DNA from 2 places in the Rhodomicrobium vannielii ATCC 17100 genome. Region 2 is predicted to be linked to the other one. Evidence: riboswitches for the same ligand, from Rfam matches in the RefSeq annotation. Region 2 holds a riboswitch; the other holds the start of a gene.
What was found. Region 2 has a riboswitch for S-adenosylmethionine ahead of metX (homoserine O-acetyltransferase MetX). Riboswitches for the same ligand answer to the same signal wherever they lie in the genome.
Positions count from the first base shown of each region.

Region 1 (8,072 bases), 1.7 Mb from region 2:
CGCCGCGTTATGCCGATGGACCAACGGCCAGATACATGACGCACATGTTCGACATGCGATGCAGCGAGAACGGCATTGAGCACCGCCTCACCAAGGTCAAGCATCCCTGGACAAACGGCCAGGTCGAGCGAATGAACCGGACGATCAAGGAGGCGACGGTCAAACGCTATCACTACGACCGTCACGAGCAGCTCGAAACCCACCTATCGGACTTCATCAACGCCTATAACTTTGCTCGCCGACTAAAGACCCTCAAAGGCCTCACGCCTTATGAGTTCATCTGTAAATGCTGGACGAATGAGCCGGAAAGATTCAAGATCGATCCAATCCATCAAATGCCGGGACTGAACACCTAGAGCGCGTCGTCCGGCAGCGAGACGGGCGTGCCCCCGCGCTTGATGATTTCTTTCTGCTCGGCGATCGCCTTCTGCGTGAGCTTGTCCGCGCGCTCGTTCAGCGCGTTGCCCGCGTGGCCTTTGACCCAGTGCCAGCGTACATCATGGTGCTTGCGTGCCGCGTCTAGGCGCTGCCAGAGTTCGGCGTTCTTCACGGGCTTGCGCGCGGCTGTTTTCCAGCCATTCGCCTTCCATCCGCCGATCCATTGCGTGATGCCGTTGCGCACATATTGCGAGTCGGTGAAGAGATCGACTTCGCACGGGCGCGTCAATTCTTCGAGCGCCTTGATCGCGCCCATGAGTTCCATACGGTTGTTGGTGGTAAGCGGCTCCCCGCCCCACAGATCCTTCTCGCGGCCCTTGTAGATTAACACCGCACCCCAGCCGCCGGGGCCGGGGTTCCCGTGGCAGCCCCCGTCCGAATAGACGACGACCGCGCCCTCGCGCGGGGCTTCGGCCTCAGAGGCCATAAGCGCCAACGTGCTTAACGCCGTCGTGAAAGGCGAGCTTGCGCCAGTATTCCATCGGGTCTTTCCGTTTCACGAAGGCGTTGTCTGGCGTGTTGAACCAGTCGTAAGCGCGGGTGAGGAAAAAACGGATCGCCGCCCCCTTCGCGAGCAGCGGCAGCGCTGCCACCTCGGCCTCATCCAGCGCGCGCACCGAATTATAGCCGGCGAACAACGCGCGCGCCTTCGTGACATTGAACGCGCCGTCCAGCTCGAAACACCACGCATTCATGCAGATCGCGAGATCATAGGCGAACAGGTCGTTGCAGGCGAAGTAGAAGTCGATCAGACCCGAAACGCGGTTGTCGAGGAAGAACACGTTGTCGGGAAACAGGTCCGCGTGTATGACGCCTCGCGGGAGGTTGCTTGGCCAGTGCGCGGCGATGTCGTCGAGATGGCGGATGAGCGACACGGAGATCTTCGGCACAAGCCTGTCGGCAAGCCCTTCGATGCTCGCGAAAAGCTCCTGCCAACCCGCTACCGACAAGGCGTTGTCGCGGTGAAGCGCAAAATCTCGCCCGGCCAGGTGCAGGCGCGCGATAGCTTCCCCGAGCGAATGGCAATGCACCGGCTGCGGTCGCTTGAGCGAGTATCCCGGCAGGAAGGTTACGAACGCAGCAGGCTTTCCCGCCAGCGTCTGGAGAATGCGGCCGTCAAGGTCGTGCACAGGCAAGGGGCAATTCACGCCCTTCTGTGCGAGATGTTCCATGAGGCCGAGAAAGAACGGAAGGTCGCCAGCCGCCACGCGCTTTTCATAGAGCGTGAGGATATACTGGGCCTTGTCCGTCCCGAGATAGAAATTGCTGTTCTCGACGCCCTCGGCAATGCCCTTGAAGGCCAAGACCTGCCCGATGTCGTATTTCGCCAGCAACGCGTCGAGATCTTCGACCGAAACTTCGGTATAAACAGCCATGTCACGCGTGTCGCGCTGCGCTCACTGCGCGGCGGCCTGCTGGAGCGCGCGCGGGATCTTGAAGATGACATCCTCGGTTGCCGTACGAACGATTTCGACGGTAACGTCGTAGCGCGCCTTGAATTTTTCGATGATTTCGTCGACGAGCACCTCGGGTGCGGATGCACCGGCAGTCAGACCGAGCACCCCGATGCCTTCGAGATTGTCCCACGGAATTTCCGACGCCTTCTGCACGAGCATCGCCTTCGGACATCCCGCGCGCACCGCCACTTCGACGAGCCGCTTGGAATTGGAGCTGTTGGGCGCGCCGACGACGAGAATCGCGTCGCACTTGCTCGCGATGGCTTTCACCGCGCGCTGCCGGTTCGTCGTGGCGTAACAGATGTCTTCCTTGGCCGGCCCCTGGATGAGCGGGAATCGGGACTTGAGCGCGGAAATCATTTCGACGGTGTCGTCGATGGAAAGCGTTGTCTGCGTGATATAGGCGAGCTTGGCCGGGTCGCGCGCCTCGAAGTCTTCGACGTCCTTGACCTGCTCGATCAAGGTCACCGCCCCTTCCGGGAGCTGGCCGAGCGTGCCGATCACTTCCGGATGGCCCGAATGGCCGATGAGGATGATTTCGAGGCCCGCCTTGTAATGGCGTTCCGCTTCGAAATGCACCTTGGAGACGAGCGGGCACGTCGCGTCGAGATAGAAGAAGTTACGTTTCGCGGCCTCGACAGGGACCGATTTCGGCACGCCGTGCGCCGAGAAAATGACCGGTGCGTCGGTGCTGGGAATCTCGTTCAGCTCCTCGACGAAGATCGCGCCCTTCGCTTCGAGGCTCTCTACGACCGTGCGATTATGGACGATTTCATGACGGACATAGACCGGCGCGCCGAACTTCTCAATCGCCATTTCCACGATCTGAATCGCGCGGTCCACACCAGCGCAAAACCCTCTGGGCGCGGCGAGGAGAACTTCAAGGCGTGGTTTTTCCGTCATCAGGTCCATCTCCAGAACTGAGCGATCGCAAAAGGCGTGCGGAACTCCGCAAAAAGGTCAAATTTGGCAGGGAAGGGGAGCGTCGAAGCTTGCGGCCCTCTCTCCGGCTCGTTAGGCTCGCGGAGCGCGCTCGAAATCCGGTGCCATGTTGTAGCAATAATGAGCGCGACAAACCATAAAAAAGCAACGCTACTCAAAGTCGCGGGCTTTGAGGGAAGTGTTTAAATCTTTGGTAAAGAAGGAACGATGGGGCACATGAGGGGATCTTTAACGGCAGTGCTGCGGCTGCTTGGTTGCGGTTGCATAGCCGTATCGGTCAGCGCCTGCGGGCTGTCGCAAATGCCGTCCATCGGCGACGGCGGCATCTTCTCGGGCAAAAAGGCAGAGCCTTCGTGGACCCCGATCATCACCGAAGACAGCATGATTACGGCCGCTCGCACGAACTCGGATGGCCCGGTTGAAATGGCGGCGGCCGCGGGATGCCCTCCCCTTCAGGTCGAGGGTGGCCAGCGCTACGTGACGATCTATGACAGCAACCGAATCGGCGACGCGTCCGCAGTCATCCATCGCGCGGAAATCACGAAGACGGCGCGCGAATGCCAGGCCACAATGGGCGTGGTGCAGGTCAAATACGGCCTAGCGGGCCGGGTGCTCCTCGGCCCCAAGGGCAAGCCGGGAGCGGTAACTCTGTCCATCGTGATGCAGGTGCTCGACAAGGCGAAAAACAAGGTCAAGTCCGAGACCTTCAACGTCTCCGTGAACATCACCACACAAAACCCGATTTCCTATTTCGCGCTGGTTCGGGATGTTGCAATCCCGGTGCGCGATGGCACGACCCCGCAGGATTACACGGTCTCGTTCGCCTTTGAGAAGAAGGGCCCCGGCGCCGCTTAAAGAAGCGAGGTAAACGCGGATCGCTCGTTGATTAGTCGGTGCGCCGAACCGTGAGCGACATGCGCTAAGTGAGAACTGCCGTTAAGCAGAGGCGAAGCTTGGGCTTCCCTTTCACGCATTTCATGCTAAAACGTATAAAACTTTATCGTTTGTGGATGAGATGCCGTGCTGCGTTCGCTCCCACTACTGGCTTTGGCCTTGCTAGCCGCCGCTTGCGCTCCCGCCGCAACATCGGTCCCGACCGCGAATCAGTTTGTTCTGACTGAGCCGGAACGGTACAAGACGGCAACGGAGCGGGAACTGGCGCAGCAATTCGCTGAAAACGATTGCAAGGCGAAGGCGCTGGCCGCCGGCGTGGCGGTTCAGAAAGTCGGACAGTCCGACCATTCGCAAAGGGCGTCGTCTTCGGGCGACGTCAATCTTGGCGCGACGATCCGCACCCGACGACAGTCCGACGAGATGTACGCCGCAACCTTCACTGCGTGCATGAACAAGGCCGGTTTTCTGCTGAAGCCCGCCGTCTGAGCCGAACCGTTCCGAGCAACATGCGACAGGGCGCTTTGGCGAATTCGGCGCGAAAACTGCGGCTGACTTGCGCCCGGTCGAGCCGTGGAGGGTGACCCGGCCGCTGGCGAAATTCGACCGTACGTCTTCAAACCGCGCGCCGATCGAGCGGCAAAGGCGGCGTTCGCGCCGACGCCGCGTATTCCTTGCCGCGAACTGCGCTCGCAGTCCCGTCAAAAGCTTCGTTCAACGCGCGTCGAACGCCGGTGTTTATTCCCAAAATTGTGAATTTTCGCGAAAGCGCCATTTCGCCATTGACGAGTGAGGCGCATTTCATCACCATGCGGCCATTTGCGGAGGGGCAAGTTTCGGCAAGTTCATCGGCGCATGTGAGAAGGAGAAGCCGGAAAACTAGCACGAGGGGGGAACGTCACGCAAGGGGTAAATGGAATGAACGACGGTATATCGCTGGAAATGCTCGCCTTCAATCTTAAGCTTTTGGGGCGAAAGAGCAGAAAGAAAGTCCTTATCAGTGCGGGCAAGGAGGACGACAAGGCAAGAATGCTTCCCGCGATCAAGCAATTTCTAAGCCTTGAAGTCGACGTTTTTGCAACGCCGGGCACGCACAGATTTCTCACGCGTCACGGCATCGACACGGTCGAGATTCACAAGATCACCGACGGCCGCGCGCCGAACATCCGCACATTTCTGAACGAGAACCGCTTCGACCTCGTCATCAACGTGCTGACGGGCGACAACGACTACGACGAATCGTCGGACGCGAAGCTCATCCGCAAGCTCTGTATCGAGAACGGCATTCCGCTTATCACCGATTGCGATGTCGGCATCGAAACCTTGCAGCAGATCGTGCGGGACACGAACAAGGGCACGTTCCGCTACAAGCTCTCCGATAATTCCGAGCCGTGGAACCTTCGGCTTCACTTCATGGAAGCGGTCGAGAAGCTTGGCGGTTTCGCGAGCCATCACGCGCATTTCGACAAGGCCTACCTCGTGAACATGGATAACCTGCGGCTCAGCCAGGTCGACATGCAGAAGAAGTGGGAGATTTACCGCTACCTCAAGGAAAACTACACCCACGACGATCTCGTCGAGCGCATCAGCCGCGGCCTTGAGACGATGATCGCGCAAGGCGTGACCTATTGCCGAACGATGGTCGACGCGGACTCCACCGTGGGCCTGCTGCCGATCAAGGCGGCGGTCGAGGTGAAGAAGCGCTATGCGGATCAAATTCACTTCGAGGTTGGCGTTCAGCCGCTGCAAGGCGTGCTCGACCCCGCGTCCTACGAGCAATATGCCGAAGCCTGCGCGATGGCCGATTATTGCGGCGGGCTGCCCTCGCGCGACCGTCCACGCCCCGAGGCGCATCTCGATACGATCCTCGACCTCGCGAAACGCCTCGGCAAGCCGGTGGATGTGCACGTGGATCAGGAGAACAACCCGCTCGAAAACGAGACGGAGCTTCTCGCCGAAAAGACCATTGAGCATGGCATGCAGGGCCGCGTCTTCGGTGTGCATGCGATTTCGCTCGGCGCGAAAAGCGAGCGCGAGCAGGACCGCATCATCCAGAAGATCCTCGACGCCGATATGGGCATCGTGATCTGCCCGTCCGCCGCGCTCAGCATGGCGCAACTGCCGATGACGGCGCCGCTGCACAATTCCATCGCGCCGTTCCCGAAGCTGCTCGCGGCGGGGGTGCGGACCTATCTCGGCGTCGACAATATCCACGACCTGTTCATGCCCATCGTGGATGGCGACGTTTGGACCGAATGCCGGATGCTGATGGAGGCGTGCCGCTTCTACGACATCCAGCAGGTGGCGAAGTGGGCCTGCGCACGGCCGATAGCGGCGGAGCGCGCCGCCTCGCTCGCTGCGTGACACGAAATCTCATGCCCGACCCGATGGGATACGCGCGTCGATCTTTTTTCGGTGCGCGGTTTCATAGGGCGGGCATATTTCTTCGGCGGTTGCCCTTGACGGGAAAGTGCACGCGGGTGTTAGCTGGCCTTCGAACGTGGTCCCTTTGCCGGCCGGCTTGCAGCCACGCTAAACAAATTGCTAAAAGGCCGCTCGCCCTCTCTCTTGAAGGCTTACGGCATTTTAGCGCCCATGAGGGGTTATAATGTCCGATCATACGGGGCTTGACGGCCTTCATCCCGATACGCTTCTCGTCCATTCCGGCACGTTGCGCTCGCCCCACGGCGAGACGTCCGAAGCGTTGTATCTGAACTCAGGCTTTACCTATGAGAGCGCCGCCGAGGCCGAAGCCCGCTTCAAGGGCGAAGCCGAAGGCTACGTCTACAGCCGCTACGGCAACCCGACCGTCACCATGTTCGAGACGCGCATCGCCGCGCTTGAGGGCGCAGAGGCGGCGCGCGGTACGGCGTCGGGCATGGCGGCAGTGTTCGCCTCGCTCGCCTCGTATCTCCGGGCTGGCGATCATGTGATCGGCGCGAAGGCCGTGTTCGGTGCAAGCCGCGCCATCATCGAGGAAATCCTCCCGCGCTTCGGCATCGAATCCACCGTTGTCGACGGTCGCGACCTCGACGCCTGGCGCGCGGCCATTCGCCCGAACACGCGCGTGCTGTTCTGCGAAAGCCCCGCCAACCCCACGCTCGACATCGTCGACATCGAAGGCGTCGCTGGCATCGCGCATGACGCGGGCGCGATCCTGATGGTGGACAACGTCTTCGCGACGCCGCTTCTGCAACGGCCTCTCAAGTTCGGCGCCGATGTCGTCATCTACTCGGCGACGAAGCACATCGACGGGCAGGGGCGATGTCTCGGTGGCGTCATTCTATCGACGACGAAATTCATCGAGGAGCACGTGCAGGGCTTCCTGCGCCAGACCGGCCCGACGCTCTCGGCTTTCAACGCCTGGGTGATGCTGAAGGGCCTCGAAACGCTGACCGTGCGTGTCGAGCGCGAAAGCGCCAGCGCGGCGAAGATCGCGGACTTTCTGAGCGAACAACGCGGCATCGCGCGCGTGATGTATCCGGGCCGCGCCGATCACCCACAGGCGGCGCTCGCGAAACGGCAGATGGCGTCAGGCGGGCCGCTCGTGGCTTTCTCGCTCGACGGAGACAAGGACGCCACGTTCCGGTTTCTGGACGCGCTGCGGGTCATCAAGATCTCCAACAATCTCGGCGATGCGAAATCGCTGATCGCGCATCCGGCCACGACCACGCATCAGAAATTGTCAGACGAAGCGAAGGCGGAGCTTGGTATCACGGCGGGAACGCTCAGGCTCTCGGTGGGGCTTGAGCACGCGGACGATCTCATCACCGACATCGCGCAGGCGCTCACCAAGGTTTGACGGCGCAAGAGCCATACCGGAGCGCTGGCGCTCCGGTATGCGATCAGGGCCTCAGCGATTGATCGATGGGTTCGACCAATAGGGCTGGACGGTATAATGCTCGTGCGTGCGGCTTTCCCAGTCCGTGCTCGCGAAGGCCTCGTCGTCGAGCGGCGGCGAGTTCTCAAGCTGCTCCTTGGTTATGTTGGTGCGGAAAGCGTCGAGATCCTCGTCATAGCGGAGCGCCGACCACGGGATCGGGCGCTCGCTACGGCCGATTCCCAGAAAGCCGCCAAAGTCGACTACGGCGTAAGCGACACGCCCGCCCACGCAATCGATCATGATTTCCTCGATGGTCCCGATCCGCTCGTCGCCGGCGCCATAGACGTAAGCACCTTCGACATCATCGCTCGATATCAGCTTGCGGCCGGGAGTTATCGCATCCGTTCGGTCTGTTTGCATGTTGCAGTCCTCCTTCGCGCGAAACAAAGCTTGGGCGGTCTCGTTCCCTTCTCTAGGTGAGCAATCGCCAACAAACTTAAGCTTTGCCAAAGGTTCGGGAG
Region 1 covers NC_014664.1:3,698,597-3,706,668, reverse strand. Annotated here, with positions in the region: gene RVAN_RS17045 (IS481 family transposase) at 1-356, shown strand, start outside; gene rnhA (ribonuclease HI) at 353-865, opposite strand; gene RVAN_RS17035 (homoserine kinase) at 855-1,814, opposite strand; gene ispH (4-hydroxy-3-methylbut-2-enyl diphosphate reductase) at 1,836-2,807, opposite strand; gene RVAN_RS17025 (hypothetical protein) at 3,054-3,692, shown strand; gene RVAN_RS17020 (hypothetical protein) at 3,858-4,217, shown strand; gene RVAN_RS17010 (amidohydrolase family protein) at 4,647-6,092, shown strand; SAM riboswitch at 6,219-6,296, shown strand; gene metZ (O-succinylhomoserine sulfhydrylase) at 6,337-7,530, shown strand; gene RVAN_RS17000 (PRC-barrel domain-containing protein) at 7,582-7,971, opposite strand.
Region 1: another riboswitch for S-adenosylmethionine. It lies ahead of metZ (O-succinylhomoserine sulfhydrylase); the one in region 2 lies ahead of metX (homoserine O-acetyltransferase MetX).

Region 2 (8,072 bases):
CTGCGCCAACCCGCCGGACCTCCCGTTCAATCCTTTCATCGCGCATGCCTTTTTGTCGGCCCTCGAAGAAAGCGGCTCGGCCACGGCGAAAAAGGGCTGGGCTCCCTGCCATCTCGCGCTGAGGGACGGCGCGGGCGGCGTGGCGGCGGTCTTGCCGTGCTATATGAAATCGCATTCCTACGGCGAATTTGTCTTCGACTACCCGTTCGCGGAAGCCTATGAGCGCGCGGGCGGCCGCTATTATCCGAAGCTACAGACGGCGGTGCCTTTCACGCCGGTGACGGGGCGGCGGCTTCTGGTGCGGCCGGACATCGATGCGGCGCAGGCGCGCGCGCTTCTCTGCGCCGCCGCCGTCGAGCTTGCTAAAGCGAACAACGCGTCTTCCTGGCATGTCACCTTCGCGACAAAGAACGAATGGGCGGCGCTCGGCGACCTCGGCCTCTTGCAGCGCACGGACACGCAATACCACTGGCACAACCGCGACTATGCGAGCTTCGACGACTTTCTGGCGTCGCTCGCCTCTCGAAAGCGGAAGGCGGTGCGCAAGGAGCGCGAACAGGCGCGCGGGAGCGGGATCGCGTTCGAATGGCTCACCGGCGCGGACATCAAGGAGGCGCACTGGGATGCGTTTTTCGCGTTCTACATGGATACCGGCAACCGCAAATGGGGCCGCCCCTATCTGACGCGCGCCTTCTTCAGCCTGATCGGCGAGGCGATGGCCGATCGCATTCTCCTCGTCATGGCGATGCGCGACGGTGAGCCGATCGCGGGCGCGCTGAATTTCATCGGCGGCGACACGCTTTACGGCCGCTATTGGGGATGCCTCGAAAATCAGGCGTTCCTGCATTTCGAGGCCTGCTATTATCAGGCTATCGATTTCGCCATCGCGCACAAGCTTGCGCATGTGGAGGCGGGCGCGCAAGGCGAGCACAAGCTCGCGCGCGGCTATGCGCCGGAAACGACCTACAGCCTGCATCACTTCGCAAGCCCGGGGCTTGCTCGCGCGGTCGAGCGCTTTCTTGAGCAGGAACGCGAGGCAGTGGCGCAGGATCAGGAAGCGCTCGCCGCGGCGCTGCCGTTCCGGCGCGACAACGGGACGGCGGAGCCGTAGCCCGCGCCACCATCGACAGCTCTTTCACGTCCCTTGCACGACACTAGCGAATACCGCGCGTAGCGTCTTCTCATTCAAAAATTTGAATGTTATATCGGTGCCGATACAGTATCGGGCGAACATCGATTTAGCGCGTCGTGCCGTAAATCAGACGGGCCATGACGCTCTAGATTTCGGCTGTCGATCAGCTTCTCTGCGCCAAATCGAGTCCGATTTAACGCAGACTGATCTAGCGGGGAACGAGGGAACAGCGTGAAAAGCAGGATCGCAGGAACAGTGACCCTTCTCGGGCTTATGGGAGGGCTTCAGGTCGCGCAGGCAGAGCCGAACACGACGCCGGGAGGCGTCGCGACCGAGGCGCACGCAGGGCACGGGCAGCATGCGTCGGATGGCGGCTTCCACAAGAGATTCGACAACGCCGCCAAATGGGTCGAGCGGTTCGACAATCCAGAACGCACGGCATGGCAGAAGCCTGATGAGGTGGTGAGCGCGCTTGGGCTCAAGGGCACCGAGAGCGTGGCGGATATCGGCGCGGGGACCGGCTACTTCGCCACGCGGATTGCGCTACGCGTGCCGGAGGGCAAGGTTTTCGCGGCCGACGTCGAACCGGACATGGTGCGCTACCTCGGCGAACGGGCGAAGGCTGAAAAGCTCGCGAACATCGTGCCCGTTCAGGCGGGCGCGGCGTCCGACAACCTCCCGGAACCGGTCGACGTGGTGCTTCTCGTCAACACGTACCATCACATTGGAAACCGCGAGACGTATTTTGCGGCGCTCGCGTCGAAGCTCAAGCCGGACGGGCGGCTCGTCATCGTCGACTTCAAGCCGGACTCGCCGGACGGTCCGCCGCGCGAGCATCGCATCGCGTCGGAGAAAGCGATCGCGGAGCTGAAGGCGGCCGGGTACGCGCTCGCGGAAACGCATGATTTTCTGCCGCGGCAGTATTTTCTCGTTTTCCAGCGCGCCAGATCGTAAAGGCCGGAGGGACGGCATTCGGGCCGTTCCTCCGCCACCTCATGCTCAAGAGCGTCAGAACTGATCTTCCGCCATGTCCATCATGGGCTTGCATCCACCGGTCAGAATGCGAAAGCGGCCCTCCACCTCGGGCAGCACTTTCGCCATGAAGAAGCGCGCGGTCTTGAGCTTGCCGTCGTAGGTCTCGGGCGAGCACTCGCCGCCTTCCTTCAGCTTCGCCTGCGCCACGCGCGCCGTCTTCAGCCAGATCCAGCCGACGGTGACGAGTGCGAAGATGCGGAGATAGTCGGTCGCGGCGCCGCCCGCTTCGTCCGGGTTCGCGAAGGCGTGCTGCGCGAGCCATGCGGTCGCCTGATGCAGCTTCGCAAAGGCTTCTTCGAGCGCGGCTGAGATGTCCGCGATGTCGTGGTCGGTGAGCGTGTCCTCGATCTCGGTCTGGATCGTGGCGAAGAACGCGCGCACCGCCGCGCCGCCATTCTGCGGCAGCTTGCGGCCCACGAGGTCGAGCGCCTGAATGGCGTTCGCGCCTTCGTAAAGCATCGAAATGCGCGCATCGCGGACGAATTGCTCCATGCCGTGCTCGCGGATATAGCCATGTCCGCCGAACATCTGCTGCATCTTGATCGCGGTCTCGACGCCCATGTCGGTGTAATAGGCCTTGATGACGGGCGTCAGCAGCGCGACGAGGTCGTTCGACTGCTGGCGCACGGCGGCATCGGGATGATGGGCGGCGCGGTCGATGCCAAGGCCGATCATCACCGCGAGCGCGCGCGCGCCTTCGGTGAACGCCTTCGCTTCGAGGAGGTTCTTGCGCACGTCCGGGTGCACGATCAGCGGATCGGCGGGCTTCTCGGGCGCCTTGACGCCGGTGAGCGAGCGGCCTTGCAGCCGCTCCTTCGTATAGATCACGGCGTTCTGACGGGCGATTTCGGCGATGCCGAGGCCCTGAATGCCGACGCCGAGGCGGGCCGCGTTCATCATCGTGAACATCGCGCGCATGCCCTGATTGGGCTGCGCTACGAGCCAGCCCACCGCGCCGTCGAAGTTCATGACGCAGGTGGCGGAAGCCTTGATGCCCATCTTGTGCTCGACCGAGCCGCATGAAACGGCGTTGCGCGCGCCCGGCTCGCCATCGTCGTCCGGCAGGAATTTCGGCACCACGAACAGCGAGACGCCCTTGGACCCGGCGGGCGCATCGGGCAGCTTCGCGAGAACGAGGTGGATGATGTTGTTCGTGAGGTCGTGCTCACCCGAGGTGATGAAGATCTTTGTGCCGGTGATGGTGTAGCTGCCGTCTTCGGCCGGGACCGCGCGTGTCTTCATGAGGCCGAGATCGGTGCCGCAATGCGGTTCGGTGAGACACATCGTCCCGGACCATTCGCCCGACACCATCTTCGGAAGATAGAGCGCTTTCAATTCGTCGCTGGCATGAGAGGCGATGGCCGAATAAGCACCGGCCGTGAGGCCGGGATACGGGCCGAAAGCGAGGTTCGCGGAGCAGATGAACTCCTCGATCGCAAAGCCGACCGTGTGCGGCAAGCCCTGGCCGCCATGCTCGGGCGACGCGTTCATCGATGGCCATCCGCCTTCGACATATTTGTCATAGGCTTGCTTGAAGCCTTTCGGCGTGCGCACGGTGCCGTTCTCGAAGACGCAGCCTTCCGCGTCGCCGCTCTGGTTCAGCGGGTGAAGAATCTCCTCGCAGAATTTCGCCGCTTCATCGAGCACGCTCGCTATGACGTCCGGCGTCGCGTCTTCGAATCCCGGCATGGCCGACAATTCGCGCGCTTCCCACAGCTCATTCAGGATGAAGCGGTAATCGTCGAGCGGCGCCTTGTAGCTGGGCATTGTCTTCCCTCCCTGGTCCTTTTTCGAGCTTTCAGCGCCGGTCCGCCGGCGAAAGGCCGGCCGTCGCGCTGCTGCATGCGTTAAGTAGTTTACGTATACGTCAATGGCAAGCAAAACGCGATCCCGCCTAAAGGTGCAGAAGCGTTGACTTTTGTCACAGACCTTTGTGTTCGGCGGTGCTTGTGTGGAAACCCTCACGAACAGTCAAAGCTCGGGAGGGTATGGAAGATCGGGGAGCAGGGCCATTGAAAATGGTATCGGATGAGAAGGCTTTCGTCCGATCACATGCTCATAAACACTTCGTGTCGCCGTTGAAATTCGACGGAATAGACGTGGAGTATTGGGAAAAACGAGTTGCTTGCCTTATTCGAGCCGGCGAATAGCGCGATCAAGCTCATAGCGTAAGGGGTGGATGTAATGCGTACAGAAAGAAGCCTGATAGCCAATATCAATAATAGGCTCGTGCCGCCGATGGAAAAGAAGATCGATTTAGCGCCACCTCTCCGGCCCAAATTCACGACGTCGATGGAAAAGAAGATCGAGCATCTCTGGCTTGATTCCGAACGACGCGGCTGGGAATTCAACGAATTCGCCGTGGTCGTCCTGGAGGTTCTTACCGTCCTTCACCATCGCAACGGACTGGAAGACAAGACCGCCGAAACGCAAGAAGACCGCGAAACGCAGGTCGGCTGATAGCACGCTACAACCCCAGACGGCTCGGGCGCTGACTCGGCAGCACTTGACGTAGGCCGTCTGGCGTCCTTTATTTGTGAATCGTGGTGATTTGGCCGGCCGGCTTGCAGCCACGTTAAAAAACTCGCTAAAAGGCCGTGGCTCGCCCCGGTCCGGCGCGTTAACGGTCGGCCGTCCGTCGAGAGGGTTAGGCCGTTTCCCAAATGAGCAGGTTGCTTGTTACCGGCAGCGAGTACCGGACAATTCCGTTAGCGTGTCAGCTTTTCCAAAGCCGCGAGCCTCTGCCGCTCGATTGCGGACGTTCGCTCGAAACCTTCCAGATCGCTTACCAGACCTATGGCGAACTGAACGCGGACAAAACCAACGCAATTCTCGTCTGCCATGCGCTGACGGGCGATCAGCACGTCGCCGACCGGCACCCGATGACGGGAAAGCCCGGCTGGTGGGAGACGCTCGTCGGGCCCGGCAAGCCGGTCGATACGACGCGATATTTCGTCATCTGCTCGAACGTGATCGGCGGATGCATGGGCTCGACCGGCCCGGCATCGATCAACCCCGCGACTGGCAAGCCGTGGGGGCTCGACTTCCCCGTCATCACCATCGACGACATGGTGCGAGCGCAGACGCGGCTGATCGATCATCTCGAAATCTCGGAGCTTTTCTGCGTGCTTGGCGGCTCGATGGGGGGCATGCAGGCGCTCGAATGGTGCGCGAGCTACGGCGAACGCGTTTTTTCCGCGATGCCGATCGCAACCGCCGCGCGCCAATCGTCGCAGAACATCGCGTTCAACGAGGTCGGCCGACAATCCGTCATGGCCGATCCGGAATGGCGCGGCGGCCGTTATCTTGAGGACGGCACGAACCCGGCAAAGGGCCTCGCGGTGGCGCGGATGGCAGCGCACATAACCTACCTTTCCGATGACGCGCTGCACCGGAAGTTCGGCCGCAACCTTCAAAATCGGCAGAAGGTCACTTTCGGCTTCGACGCCGATTTCCAGGTGGAAAGCTACCTTCGATATCAGGGCATCAGCTTCGTCGATCGTTTCGACGCGAACAGCTATCTCTATATCACCCGCGCCATGGATTATTTCGACCTTGCGGCCGACTGCGATGGCGTGCTTGCGAACAATTTCACCGGCACGAAGACGCGGTTCTGCCTCGTGTCGTTTACGAGCGACTGGCTGTATCCAACGCGTGAGAGCCGTGCCGTTGTACAGGCGCTGAACGCGGTGGCGGCGAATGTGAGCTTCGTCGAGATCGAGAGCGACAAGGGCCACGACGCGTTTCTGCTGCATGAGCCGGAGTTGTTCGACACCGTGCGCGGCTTCCTCGAATCCGCGCGCGCGAAGCGCGGCCTGCCGGCGGCCCGGAGGGCAAGATGACGGCCTATGAAGACAGCGCGACTTTTGCCTCGGCGCAGGCGGTGCAACACCGCATCGACCTTCTGCTCATCGCAGGCATGGTGGAGGACGGCGCGCGCGTGCTCGATGTCGGCTGCGGCACCGGGCAGTTGCTGAAGCTTCTCGAAGAAAAGAAGAATGTGGACGGGCGCGGCATCGAACTCTCGCAATCCGGCGTGAATTTCTGCGTGGCGAAGGGTCTGTCCGTGATCCAGGGCGACGCGGACCACGACCTCGTTAACTATCCCGATCTCGCCTTCGACTACGCGATCCTATCGCAGACGCTTCAGGCGACCACGCGCCCGAAGGAGGTGCTTCAGGAACTGCTACGCATCGCGCGCCATGTGATCGTCTCGTTTCCGAATTTCGGGCACTGGCGCATCCGCACGCAGATCCTGTTCAACGGACGCATGCCCGTAACCTGGAACCTGCCGGAAGCGTGGTACGAGACGCCGAACATCCATTTCTGCACCATCGCGGATTTTCGCGAGTTGTGCGATGTGGCGGGCGCCCGGGTCGAGCGCTCCTTCGCGCTGTCGCCGAACGGGCGACCGCTCGGCAGTCGTGTTCCAGCTTTCATGCACAACATCGTCGCGCAGCAGGCGGTATTCCTGCTGACGGCGGGAGACAAAGGCTGAGGGCGTTTGGTGGGCCGCCCGGACGGCGGACGCAAAAAAGCCGCGAGGTGTCGCTTCCTCGCGGCCGTGAGATAGGCTGTCACACAGCCCGTTGCGCCATGCAATGGCGCAACGCTATGACGCATCAGGCATTCGCCGGAGGCTGCTCCAACGACGTCAGGACACGCACAAGCTGTGGCTCCAGCGCTGAAATCCCACTCGACATCGGATCACCTCCTTTCGTTGCATTGCTCATGGGTTAAGGGTGTCATCGAACTTTTCCGATGTAAAGAGCAAATGAGGACGGGCTACATCAGAAAAGTGTGTTCTACCTTTCGGTGGGCGGGGCGATGCTTTCATCCTAAGTCACGAACCGGGCTTGGCAAAGGAAACCGCTCTTGCGCGTCTTGCCCGAGAGGCATAGTTTGCCGTGCGCATTCCCGTATTTCTGGAGAAAGATAATGGCCTTCCTGTCCGACGCGCTTGCTCGCGTTAAGCCCTCGCCCACCATCGCCGTGTCATCCAAGGCGCGCGAGCTGAAAGCGGCGGGCAAGGACGTGATCAGCCTCGGCGCGGGCGAGCCCGATTTCGACACGCCGGACAACATCAAGGAAGCCGCCATCAAGGCCATCCGCGACGGCAAGACGAAATATACGAACGTCGACGGCATCCCCGAGCTGAAGCAGGCGATATGCGCCAAGTTCAAGCGCGAGAACAACCTCGACTACAAGCCGAGCCAGGTCATGGCGGCGCCGGGCGGCAAGAAGGTCATCTTCAACGCCATGGTCGCGACTTTGAACCCCGGCGACGAGGTGGTGATCCCCGCGCCTTACTGGGTGTCGTACCCGGACATCGTGCTGCTCGCGGGCGGCACCTGCGTGTTTGCGGAAGCGGGCATCGGCACGAAGTTCAAACTGTCGCCCGAGACGCTCGAAGCGGCCATCACGCCGAGGACGAAGTGGGTCATCTTCAACCATCCGTCGAACCCGACGGGCGCGGCCTATACGCGCGACGAGTTGAAGGCGCTGACCGACGTGCTGCTGCGTCATCCGCAGGTGTGGGTGCTGTCCGACGACATGTACGAGCACCTTGTCTATGACGGCTTCAAGTTCACGACGCCCGCCGAGGTCGAGCCCAAGCTTTACGACCGCACGCTCACCGTGAACGGCGTGTCGAAGGCCTATGCGATGACCGGCTGGCGTATCGGCTATTGTGGCGGCCCCGAAGCGCTCATCAAGGCGATGACGACGCTTCAGTCGCAGACGACGTCGAACCCGACGAGCATTTCGCAATGGGCCAGCGTCGAGGCGCTGAACGGCACGCAGGATTTCCTGCCCGTGCGCGCGGAGAACTTCAAGCAGCGGCGCGACCTCATCGTGTCGCTCTTGAACGACGCCGAAGGCATCACCTGCCCGACGCCAGAAGGCG
Region 2 covers NC_014664.1:1,416,573-1,424,644, reverse strand. Annotated here, with positions in the region: gene RVAN_RS06450 (GNAT family N-acetyltransferase) at 1-1,111, shown strand, start outside; gene RVAN_RS06445 (class I SAM-dependent methyltransferase) at 1,364-2,086, shown strand; gene RVAN_RS06440 (acyl-CoA dehydrogenase C-terminal domain-containing protein) at 2,141-3,934, opposite strand; gene RVAN_RS06435 (hypothetical protein) at 4,406-4,627, shown strand; SAM riboswitch at 4,701-4,778, shown strand; gene metX (homoserine O-acetyltransferase MetX) at 4,831-6,009, shown strand; gene metW (methionine biosynthesis protein MetW) at 6,006-6,665, shown strand; gene RVAN_RS06420 (pyridoxal phosphate-dependent aminotransferase) at 7,106-8,072, shown strand, end outside.